4 regions of the Nonomuraea sp. CA-143628 genome follow, and region 2 is predicted to be linked to each of the others. Evidence: riboswitches for the same ligand, from Rfam matches in the RefSeq annotation. Region 2 holds a riboswitch; each other region holds the start of a gene.
The links. Region 2 has a riboswitch for cyclic di-AMP ahead of ACQP2T_RS36795 (CHAP domain-containing protein). Riboswitches for the same ligand answer to the same signal wherever they lie in the genome.

Region 1 (2,188 bases), 5.4 Mb from region 2:
CGCGATCTCGATGCCGTTCGCGGCTGCAAGCGTGGTCACGAGGTCAGAATGACATTCTGTTTCCCGGGACGCAAAGACCGTCAGCCTCGAAATCGACGACCATCAAGGCCGTCGGCTCCAGACCTGACGGCCGTCATCGAGACCGTCTTCGGACCTGACGGCCGTCAGCGCCGGACGAGCTTGCGGATCCGCTCGCGGCCGACCGTCGAGCCGCCGAACATGGCCAGCGCGACCGCCGCGGCGGCGCCACCGATGGCGTTCGACTCGACGATCTTCTCCTCAGCCTTGTCGGCCTTCTTGGCGGCCACCGGCACAGCCTTGGCGGGAGCGGGCTTGACCGCGGCGGGCTTGTCGCCCTCGGTCACGATCTTCGGGGGCTTGGCGGGGTTGTGGTCCACGACGGCGTACGAACCGGTCGAGTAGGGCAGCGGGTAGTTCTTCTTGCCCGGGCCGCTACCCCACTTGGTGATGACGTAGTCGATCTTGATGTGGCCCGCGCCACCGTTGCCGTCCACGCCCAGCGTGCTGGAGTTGAAGCGGCCACCGGTCAGGGCGGCGAAAGTCTTGGCGTCGAGGTCGAGCATGACGCCGCTGGAGGACGGCACACCCGGGCCGCGGTCGCCGACGAAGAAGGGCATCTTCTTGCCCTTGTAGACGACATAGCCCTCGGTCATGAGCGGCCAGCTCGGGCTGGCGGCGAGCCCCTTCTGCATGGGCTTGCCGCTGGCCGGCAACCCGGTGTCCCCGGCGCGGCCGGAGGAGTCGTCCCAGAAGTAGGACGCGGTGGTCTTGCCCTTGAGCAGGACCTTCTTGTCACTGCCGGTGTCGGCGTGTGCGGCGGTGCCTGCGCCGATGGAGATCGCACCGACGACTGCGGCGGTGAGCATGGCAGATCGAACAGACATGGAGTAGCAAAGTCCTTTATACGGGAACAAGGGGATTGCGCTCGCGAAAGATGGGCGTAGCCGGGCAAAACGCCAAACGGGCGCTACGCGGAGCGTGGAAGAGCGGGGGAAGGCGCCGGTCAGTCGGCGGACGACAACACGCGGGCTGGCGGCACGACGCGGGGGTTACGCATGCGGTAGGTGTCCTCTCCATCTCGCCTACCGGGTTAGCTGACGGGTTCGGACGTGGAGATGCCCTACCGACCGCGGTCGGATTCACCCCTAAGGAACGTTTGGTTCCCCGGTTCCCGCGAGCGGGATTCGGCGCCTGCCGGTTGGTACTCCCCTGTTGAAGCCCCAAAGTCACCGGCTGGTAACTCCATGAACTATAGGGAGCAAACCGGACAAAGGCAAACATAAGCCCATGAAACGGGCGAAGATCTACCTAGAGGGTCAAGAAAAAAGGGGGTACGGCATGCCGTACCCCCAGAAAAGCTCAGGTCAACCGCCGCTCTTCCGCCTGAAAGAACGCTTGCTGGCGGCGGGCCCGTGAGCGCCGTGAATCTTGGAAGGGTCGTTGCCCCTGCCACCCGCGCTCGAGTCGGCATGCTGGTTACGCTTGCGCTCCAGCGCCTCGCGGAACTTGCGCTTCATCTCGTCCTCGGGAGTTTCGTCGACTTCCGGCTCCGGTGTTTCCGCCATGAGGACCTCCTGGTGTTGGGGACAAGGACAGCTTCGCATGACGGCGCTCAGGACGCGAAACTGGCCTCGACCTTGGGCTGCGGGGTTTCGCGGTCGATCCGCGCACCGGGCATGGCGATCAGGGCGGCCAGCGCCACGAGGGCGCCCACGACACCCAGCGAGGGGATGACCAGGGCCGCGGCCGAGGCGTGCGCGGCGGCCAGCCCGTGCAGCGGCGCCTCGGTGGCGATGACAGAGGTGTAGGCGGTGCCGGCCAGCGCCAGGGCGACCGAGCCGCCGATCTGGCGGAAGAAGGTCAGGTTGGCCGAGGCCGTACCCATGTACTGGGGCGGCACCGAGTCCCGCACGGCCACGGTCAGGCCGGAGAGCATCGGGCCCATGCCGAGGCCGATCAGCGCCATCCACCCGACGAGCACCCAGGGCGGCGTGTCCAGCGTCAGACCGGCGCACAGCAGCGTGCCCACGACCAGCAGGAACGGCGCCGCCACCAGCCACGGCTTGTAGACGCGCGTCCGGCTGATCAGCGCGCCCACGACCATGCTGCCCACCACCATGGCCAGGGTCAGCGGGTAGATCCGCAGCCCCGACTCGGTGGCGCTGGC
Region 2 (2,188 bases):
AGGTCGCCGAGGCGGCGATCGCGGCGGGCAAGGCGGTGCTGTGCGAGAAGCCGCTCGCCGCGTCCGTCGCCGACGCCGAGCGGATGGTCCGCCTCGCGCGCGAGGCCGGGGTGTTCCTGATGGAAGCCATGTGGACCCGGTTCAATCCGCTCATCCAGCGGGTGGCCGCCGATCCCCGGTTCGGGGAGATCCGCTCGGTCCAGGCGTCGTTCGGCTTCAAGGCCCCGTACGACCCCGCGCACCGGCTGTGGGCGCCGGAGCTGGGCGGCGGGGCGCTGCTCGACCTGGGCGTCTACTCGTTCGGGCTGGCGCAGCTGTTCCTCGGGATGCCCTCACGGATGCACGTCACGGGCTCGCTGGCGCCCTCGGGGGTGGACGCGGAGGCGGGCGGGTTGCTGGTCTATCCGGACGGCAGGCGGGCTCTGGTGGAGTGCTCGCTGCTGGGCCCGTACGCGAACGACGCCCTCGTGGTGGGCACCGACATGCGCGCCCACATCAAGGCGCCGTTCTGGGCGCCGGAGCGGGTCGTGCTGAGCGGGCCGTCGATGGAGACCGAGGAGCTCGTGCTCGATCCGGCGGACAACGGATACGCCGGCGAGGTGCGCGAGGTACGGGACGCCATGACCGAAGGCAGGACCGAATCCGCGATCATGCCACTTGACGAAAGCCTTGCCATGATGGGGCTTCTGGCCGACGCGAGGGGGCAACTCTCCTAGCTGGGGGTTTATCCATTTGTAAGACCCTTGCCACTTGCATTACCTTTGTGGTCATATGAGGCATACGTCCGGTTTGTCCGTTCGTTGCCAGACCATCGCACAAAGGCATCACAGGACCGTCCTGTGACCGCTGAATCCGCCTCGCGCGGAACCGGGGACCCACCGTCCTTTGGGGTGTATCGGCACGTCACGTGCCGTAGGACAGCTTCCACGTCCGAACCCGTCAGCTAACCCGGTAAGCGGCATGGAAGCAAGGAGTTACCCCCTCGATGGCCAAGTCCCATCTTTTTCGTGGCACCAAGTCGACCTTCGCTCACGCCGTCCTCGGCGTGAGCGTCGCGGCCGCCGTTTTCGCCGGCCAGTCCGCCGCCCACGCTGACACCACCGCCACCCACGCTGCCGCGGCTCCGGCACACGCCGCCGCCGCGAAGAGCCACCCGGAGAGCGAGCTCAAGGCCAAGGCCACGGTCTCGCGGGTTCTGGCACTGGCCAAGGCCCAGGTCGGCACCACTGAGAACGCCTATGGCGGCGGCACCAAGTTCCAGAAGTGGTACATGAACTCCCCGCGCGCCCTGGAGACCCTCAGGCGCGACGGCGGCACCCGGGCGGACTACCTGAACGCCGCCTGGTGCTCGATGTTCGTCTCGTGGGTCGGCGACCAGTCCGGCGCGCGCAGCATGATCGGCTGGGACGCCTACACGGTCGAGCACGCGAAGTGGTTCGCCCGCAACAACCACTGGGGCACGACCCCGAAGCCGGGCGCCGTGGTGTTCTTCTCGTGGGGCGGCAGCAAGAGCCTGGACGACATCGAGCACGTCGGCTTCGTCGTCAAGGACAACCACGACGGCACGATCTCCACGATCGAGGGCAACACCGGCAACGGCAGCGTCCAGCAGCGCGTCCGGCAGACGTCCCAGGTGGTCGGCTACGGCTACCCGAGCTACGGCGCCTGACGACTTCCTGATCGAGGGCTCTCCTGCCGACGAGCGCGCGTCCTTCCGGATGCGCGCTCGTCGGCGTCTTACGCTCCCGTACCAGCGTCTTGCCGAAAAGCCCATCACGTTGGGCTGAACAGCGCATGGCTGCCTTATCTGCCCATCAGACCGCAACCCCCCAAGTTTGGGGATGTCACGGGCCTGCCGTCACCTCAGACACTGACGGTGGCCGGACAGCGAGCCGGTTCTCGATACTGAGGAGGGGACATGTCACCGACGACGCAGCAGGACAACTGGCGCTTCTGCAACAAGTGCTACACCCTTTGGTGGAATGGCCGCCCCGACAACGGACACTGCCCCGCAGGCGGTGCCCACGAGGGACACGGCAGTTGGAACTTCTACCTCCCGGCGAACCCCGCCGAGCACATCTGACGCAAAACCGGGCCCCCATCCGGCCGATCTCCCCGCGACGCCACGTCTTCGCGGGGAGATCGGCGTTGGATCCCACAAGTCGGGAGGGACAGCCCCACCAGACGG
Region 3 (2,188 bases), 4.9 Mb from region 2:
TTCGACGACTACCTGTCTCATCTCGAGCATGCCCTCGAAGACACCCGGTTCGTCGCCTTGATCAAGCGTGGCGCCGAAGCCGCGGACTGGGAACCGGACGATCCGCGCATCGCCGAGCTCGCCACCGCGATGGCCGACCACTTCCTCGCCAATCCCGCACACCTGAAGATCGTGACCGGCCTGCAAGCCCGCACCGAGGCCGCGACCCGATACGAGCTGATCGCCCATCACGGCGAAGAGCGGGGATCGGCCGCGGCCCAGGGGATCGCGCTCGTCGAGACCAAGCTCCGCGCCGCCGGTGTCCGCATCCCCAGACCAGGCACCCACTGACCGCGCCCGGCCGGGCAGATCTAGAACATCGAGATGTGCACGTGGTCGAGGTGGTTCTGGGTGATGCTGCCGCGGTCGGACATCGAGCTCCACCCCGAGCCCTGGTTGATGCGCTGCTTCCAGATCACGTACTTGACCCCGAGCTTGTCCTTGTTCTCCAGCGCCCAGGCCGCCACGCGGTCGCCGAGTGCCTGGTTGGCCGCGCTGGGCATGCTGCCGCCGGTGCTCATCATGAAGTCGCACGCGCGCCCCAGCGGGTGCTCGCCGCCGCCGCCGTCCGAGCGGAAGCAGCCCACCTCGTACGGCAGCGCGAAGTCCTTCTGGATCAGCCCGCGGATCACCCGCATCCGGGCGGTGATGTTGTCGGTGCCTGAGGGCAGTTCGGGCGCCCAGCTGCCGTCCGAGCGGCGGCCGGGGCCGAACGGGATGAGGCCCTTCAGCTTCTTCTGGATGTCCTTGATGACGCCCTGCGCGTCGTCCCGCTGCTTGGCCACGTTGGCCGCGTCCTCGCGGATCTTCGCCTCCAGGGCGGTCGCCTGGTCCGCGGCCGCCTTCTTCTCGTCACGGGCGGTGGCCACGCCCTGCACGACCGCCTGTTGCTCGGCCGCGAGGTGGTCCAGCAACGCCGCGCTGGAGGCATCGGTCGGCAGAGTGAGGTTCGGCAGCGCGCCGGTGCCGTTCTGGTACTGCAGGCGCGCGAGCTCGGTGACCCGTTTCTGGGCTGTGACGAGCTGGGCCTCCGCCGTGGCCAGCCGTTTCTTGGTCGTTTCCGAATCCTGCTTGGCCTTGGCGAGTTCGACGCGCTTGAGGTTGTAGGTCTCGATGAGCTTGTCGACCTTCTTGTCCAGCTGCTTCAGTTCCGCGCGGAGCTGGGCCTCGCTGGGCTTGGGGGCGGCGGCGGCGGGCGTGGCCGTGAAGGCGCCGAAGGCCATGGAAGCGGTGGTGATGAGAGTGATGGCGAGACTCGAGGGGGACGCAGCCGCCACGAAGGGTTCCTCTCCCTATGCCGGCCGGGTTAGCTGACGGGTTCGGGCAGGGAGATGCCGCCTTACCACCTGAGTGGATTCACCCCAAGACGCGATGGGTCCCCGGCTCCCGGGCCACGCACCCGGGATTAGGCCAGCACCGACCGTTTCGGCCGGCGCTGAAAAGGGATATTAGTGGTAAATCCAAGGTCATGCGACTCCAAGCGGAAACCAATTAGAGATCTACCTGTGATTTAAGCATGCGTGCGGCTTCCTCCGGCAGGACATCGTTGACGAACGCGCCCATGGCCGACTCCGAGCCCGCCAGATACTTGAGTTTCCCGGGCGCCCGTCTGATGCTGAACAGCTCCAGGTGCAGATAGGCCAGGTCACGATCCTGCCGCACCGGTGCCTGGTGCCAGGCCGAGATGTACGGCATGGCGACGCCGAACAGCCCGTCGAGCGCCCGCAGCACGGAGGTGTAGAGCGGGGCGAAGGCGGCGCGTTCCTCCTCCGACAGCGCGGCCAGGTCCGGCACCTGCCGGTGCGGATAGACGTGCACCTCGAACGGCCAGCGGGCGGCGGCGGGCACGAACGCCGTCCACAGCTCGTTGGCCGCCACCACGCGCACCCCGGCGGCCCGCTCGGCCGCCAGCACGTCGGCGAAGAGGTTGCCGCCCCGATGCCGGGCGGCCGCGCCGAGCTGGAGCTTGGTCCGCGGGGTCACGTACGGGTAGGCGTAGATCTGCCCGTGCGGGTGTGGCAGCGTGATGCCGATCTCCTCGCCCCGGTTCTCGAAGCAGAACACCTGCTCGACGCCCTCGATCGCGGACAACTCGGCCGTACGGTCGGCCCACGCCTCCATGACCAGGCCCACCTGCTCGTCGGAGAGC
Region 4 (2,188 bases), 4.5 Mb from region 2:
GAGGGGAACTCGGCGATCTCCATGGAGGACCTCGCGGTCGTGCTGCTGGACGAGGCGGAACGACCCACGCACCACCGGGTCAGGTTCACCGCCGCGTACTGACGCCACCCGGCGCCACGAACGGCAGCCGGCATCGCTGACGTCAGCGGACGTCAGCCGCCCGCGCGGCGGGCCCGCACCATCCGGCGGCGGCATCAACGGTTCCCGATCAGCCGTGTGGTCTCGTCGTCGGCGGGGAAGTACGCCTCGACGGCGACCCCTTCGAGGGTGATGTCGAACGCCGCGCCGAACGTCGTGATCGTACTGAAGAAGCAGAGCTCGTCCCCCCGATGCGTGATCCGTACGGGCAGCGCGATGTCGGCGGGGTCGGGCAGCGGCGCCTCGCCATCGTCTCCATAGGCCAGCAGCTCCTCGTAGAGCGCGCTCAGCTCCGGATCCCCCGCACGGGTGACCTGCCTGGCGAGCCGGGGCAGCAGGAACCCGCGAACCTGCGCCAGGTTCCGCACGCGCGGCGCGAACCCGTCCGGGTGCAGGCCGAGTCGCATCATGTTCACCGGCGGCTCCAGGAGGGCCGGGGCCACGTCGTCGAGGAAGACGTTCATGGCGTCGTTGGCCAGGAGCAGGTTCCACCGGTGGTCCAGAGCCATCGCCGGATACGGCTCGTGCCCGCGCAGGATCCGCTGGAGCGCCTCGTGCGCCTTGCCCAGGTCGGGGTCGTCAAGCGGGCGCTCGGGGTAGATGGGCGCGTACCCGGCCGCGAGCAGCAACCGGTTGCGCGCACGGAGCGGCACATCGAGCTGCTCGGCCAGGCGCGACACCATGGACCGGCTGGGGATCGTCCGCCCGGTCTCGACGAAGCTGACGTGGCGCGCGGACACGTCGGCCTGGAGGGCCAGGTCGAGCTGCGTGAGCCCGCGCCGGTGCCGCCAGTCCCGCAGTAGGTCCCCTATCGGCTGATCCATGTGCATAGTGGCCGGTTCTACCTGGCCCGCCGGGGTGGTGTCGATTACCTGCCATGTCATGCCCGCCTCGTTGACTGCCCGATTTTAGACAGTTTACAAGCCTTTGACCGTTTTGTTAGTGTTCGTCCCGCCTAATCCACTCACCCGCGTGGAGCCGGGGACCCAAGTTCCCTCTGGGGCGAATCGGCATCGCCGTAGGGCCACTTCCAGGCCCGAGCCCGTCAGCTAACCCGGTAGGCCGTATGGAAGGACACAGCAGTGGCTCCCCTCGCCATCTGCCTGGCGGCTGCCGTCGCCGGGCTCACTCTGGCCGCTCCGGCTCACGCCGCCCCCACCACCCCGGCCGACCCCACCACCCCTGCCGGCCCCACCACCCCTGCCGGCCCCACCACCCCTGCCGGCACCGAGAGCAAGCCCGTCCAGCCGATAAGCCAGACCACTCCGGCCTGGAAGGTCGCCCTCAAGTTCGCCATGAAGAAGCGCGGCATCCCGTACGTCTGGGGCGGAACCAGCGACAGCGGCTACGACTGCTCCGGGCTCATGCTCAGGGCGTACGAGCGCGCCGGGATCGAGTTGCCGCGCACCACGACGGAGCAGTACGCCGCGTACTCCAAGAAGATCTCCTGGGACCACCTCAAGCCAGGCGACCTGGTCTTCTTCCACGGGCTCGGGCACGTGGGAATGATCTCGAAACCCGGATACATGGTGCACGCACCGCACACCGGAGACGTGGTCAAGGAGGAGAAGCTCTCCGACTGGCGCAGGGACTCGTTCGCGGGCGCCGTACGGCCGGACCCCAAGGGCGTGCGGCTCTCCATCGAGCAACGCAAGACCGCCATGCTGGCCACCAGCCTGCGGCCAACGGCGGGGGCCCTGCAGATCAAGGTCCGCTAGCGCCCCGGCTCAGCGACGGAAGCCGTCACGGCGTGCGGAACCCCCGGAAGGTCACGGGCTTGCGGGTCTCGAAGCCGAGCCGCTCGTACAGGGCGATCGCGCCGGTGTTCGCCTCGGCCACGTGGATGAAGGGCCGTTCGTCACGAGCCACGATCCGCGTGACGAGCGCACCGACCAAGCGGGCGGCATGGCCTCGCCCGCGTGCCTCGGGGGCGGTGCAGACGGCGCTGATCTCTGTCCACCCCGGCGGCCGGAGTCGCTCACCCGCCATCGCCACCAGGGTGCCGTTGTCGCGGACGCCGAGATAGGTGCCGAGTTCGCGGGTACGCGGC

Region 1: another riboswitch for cyclic di-AMP. It lies ahead of ACQP2T_RS12610 (hypothetical protein); the one in region 2 lies ahead of ACQP2T_RS36795 (CHAP domain-containing protein).
Region 3: another riboswitch for cyclic di-AMP. It lies ahead of ACQP2T_RS14890 (coiled-coil domain-containing protein); the one in region 2 lies ahead of ACQP2T_RS36795 (CHAP domain-containing protein).
Region 4: another riboswitch for cyclic di-AMP. It lies ahead of ACQP2T_RS16520 (C40 family peptidase); the one in region 2 lies ahead of ACQP2T_RS36795 (CHAP domain-containing protein).

What each region holds. Positions count from the first base shown of each region.
Region 1 covers NZ_CP192072.1:2,684,312-2,686,499, reverse strand. Annotated here, with positions in the region: gene ACQP2T_RS12615 (alpha/beta fold hydrolase) at 1-39, opposite strand, end outside; gene ACQP2T_RS12610 (hypothetical protein) at 165-905, opposite strand; cyclic di-AMP (ydaO/yuaA leader) riboswitch at 1,086-1,221, opposite strand; gene ACQP2T_RS12605 (DUF5302 domain-containing protein) at 1,386-1,586, opposite strand; gene ACQP2T_RS12600 (MDR family MFS transporter) at 1,634-2,188, opposite strand, start outside.
Region 2 covers NZ_CP192072.1:8,071,158-8,073,345, forward strand. Annotated here, with positions in the region: gene ACQP2T_RS36790 (Gfo/Idh/MocA family protein) at 1-716, shown strand, start outside; cyclic di-AMP (ydaO/yuaA leader) riboswitch at 835-973, shown strand; gene ACQP2T_RS36795 (CHAP domain-containing protein) at 986-1,669, shown strand; gene ACQP2T_RS36800 (hypothetical protein) at 1,919-2,083, shown strand.
Region 3 covers NZ_CP192072.1:3,185,514-3,187,701, forward strand. Annotated here, with positions in the region: gene ACQP2T_RS14885 (MerR family transcriptional regulator) at 1-330, shown strand, start outside; gene ACQP2T_RS14890 (coiled-coil domain-containing protein) at 351-1,316, opposite strand; cyclic di-AMP (ydaO/yuaA leader) riboswitch at 1,321-1,461, opposite strand; gene galT (galactose-1-phosphate uridylyltransferase) at 1,531-2,188, opposite strand, start outside.
Region 4 covers NZ_CP192072.1:3,536,993-3,539,180, reverse strand. Annotated here, with positions in the region: gene ACQP2T_RS16530 (NAD(P)-dependent oxidoreductase) at 1-102, shown strand, start outside; gene ACQP2T_RS16525 (helix-turn-helix domain-containing protein) at 195-1,022, opposite strand; cyclic di-AMP (ydaO/yuaA leader) riboswitch at 1,081-1,217, shown strand; gene ACQP2T_RS16520 (C40 family peptidase) at 1,221-1,856, shown strand; gene ACQP2T_RS16515 (GNAT family N-acetyltransferase) at 1,882-2,188, opposite strand, start outside.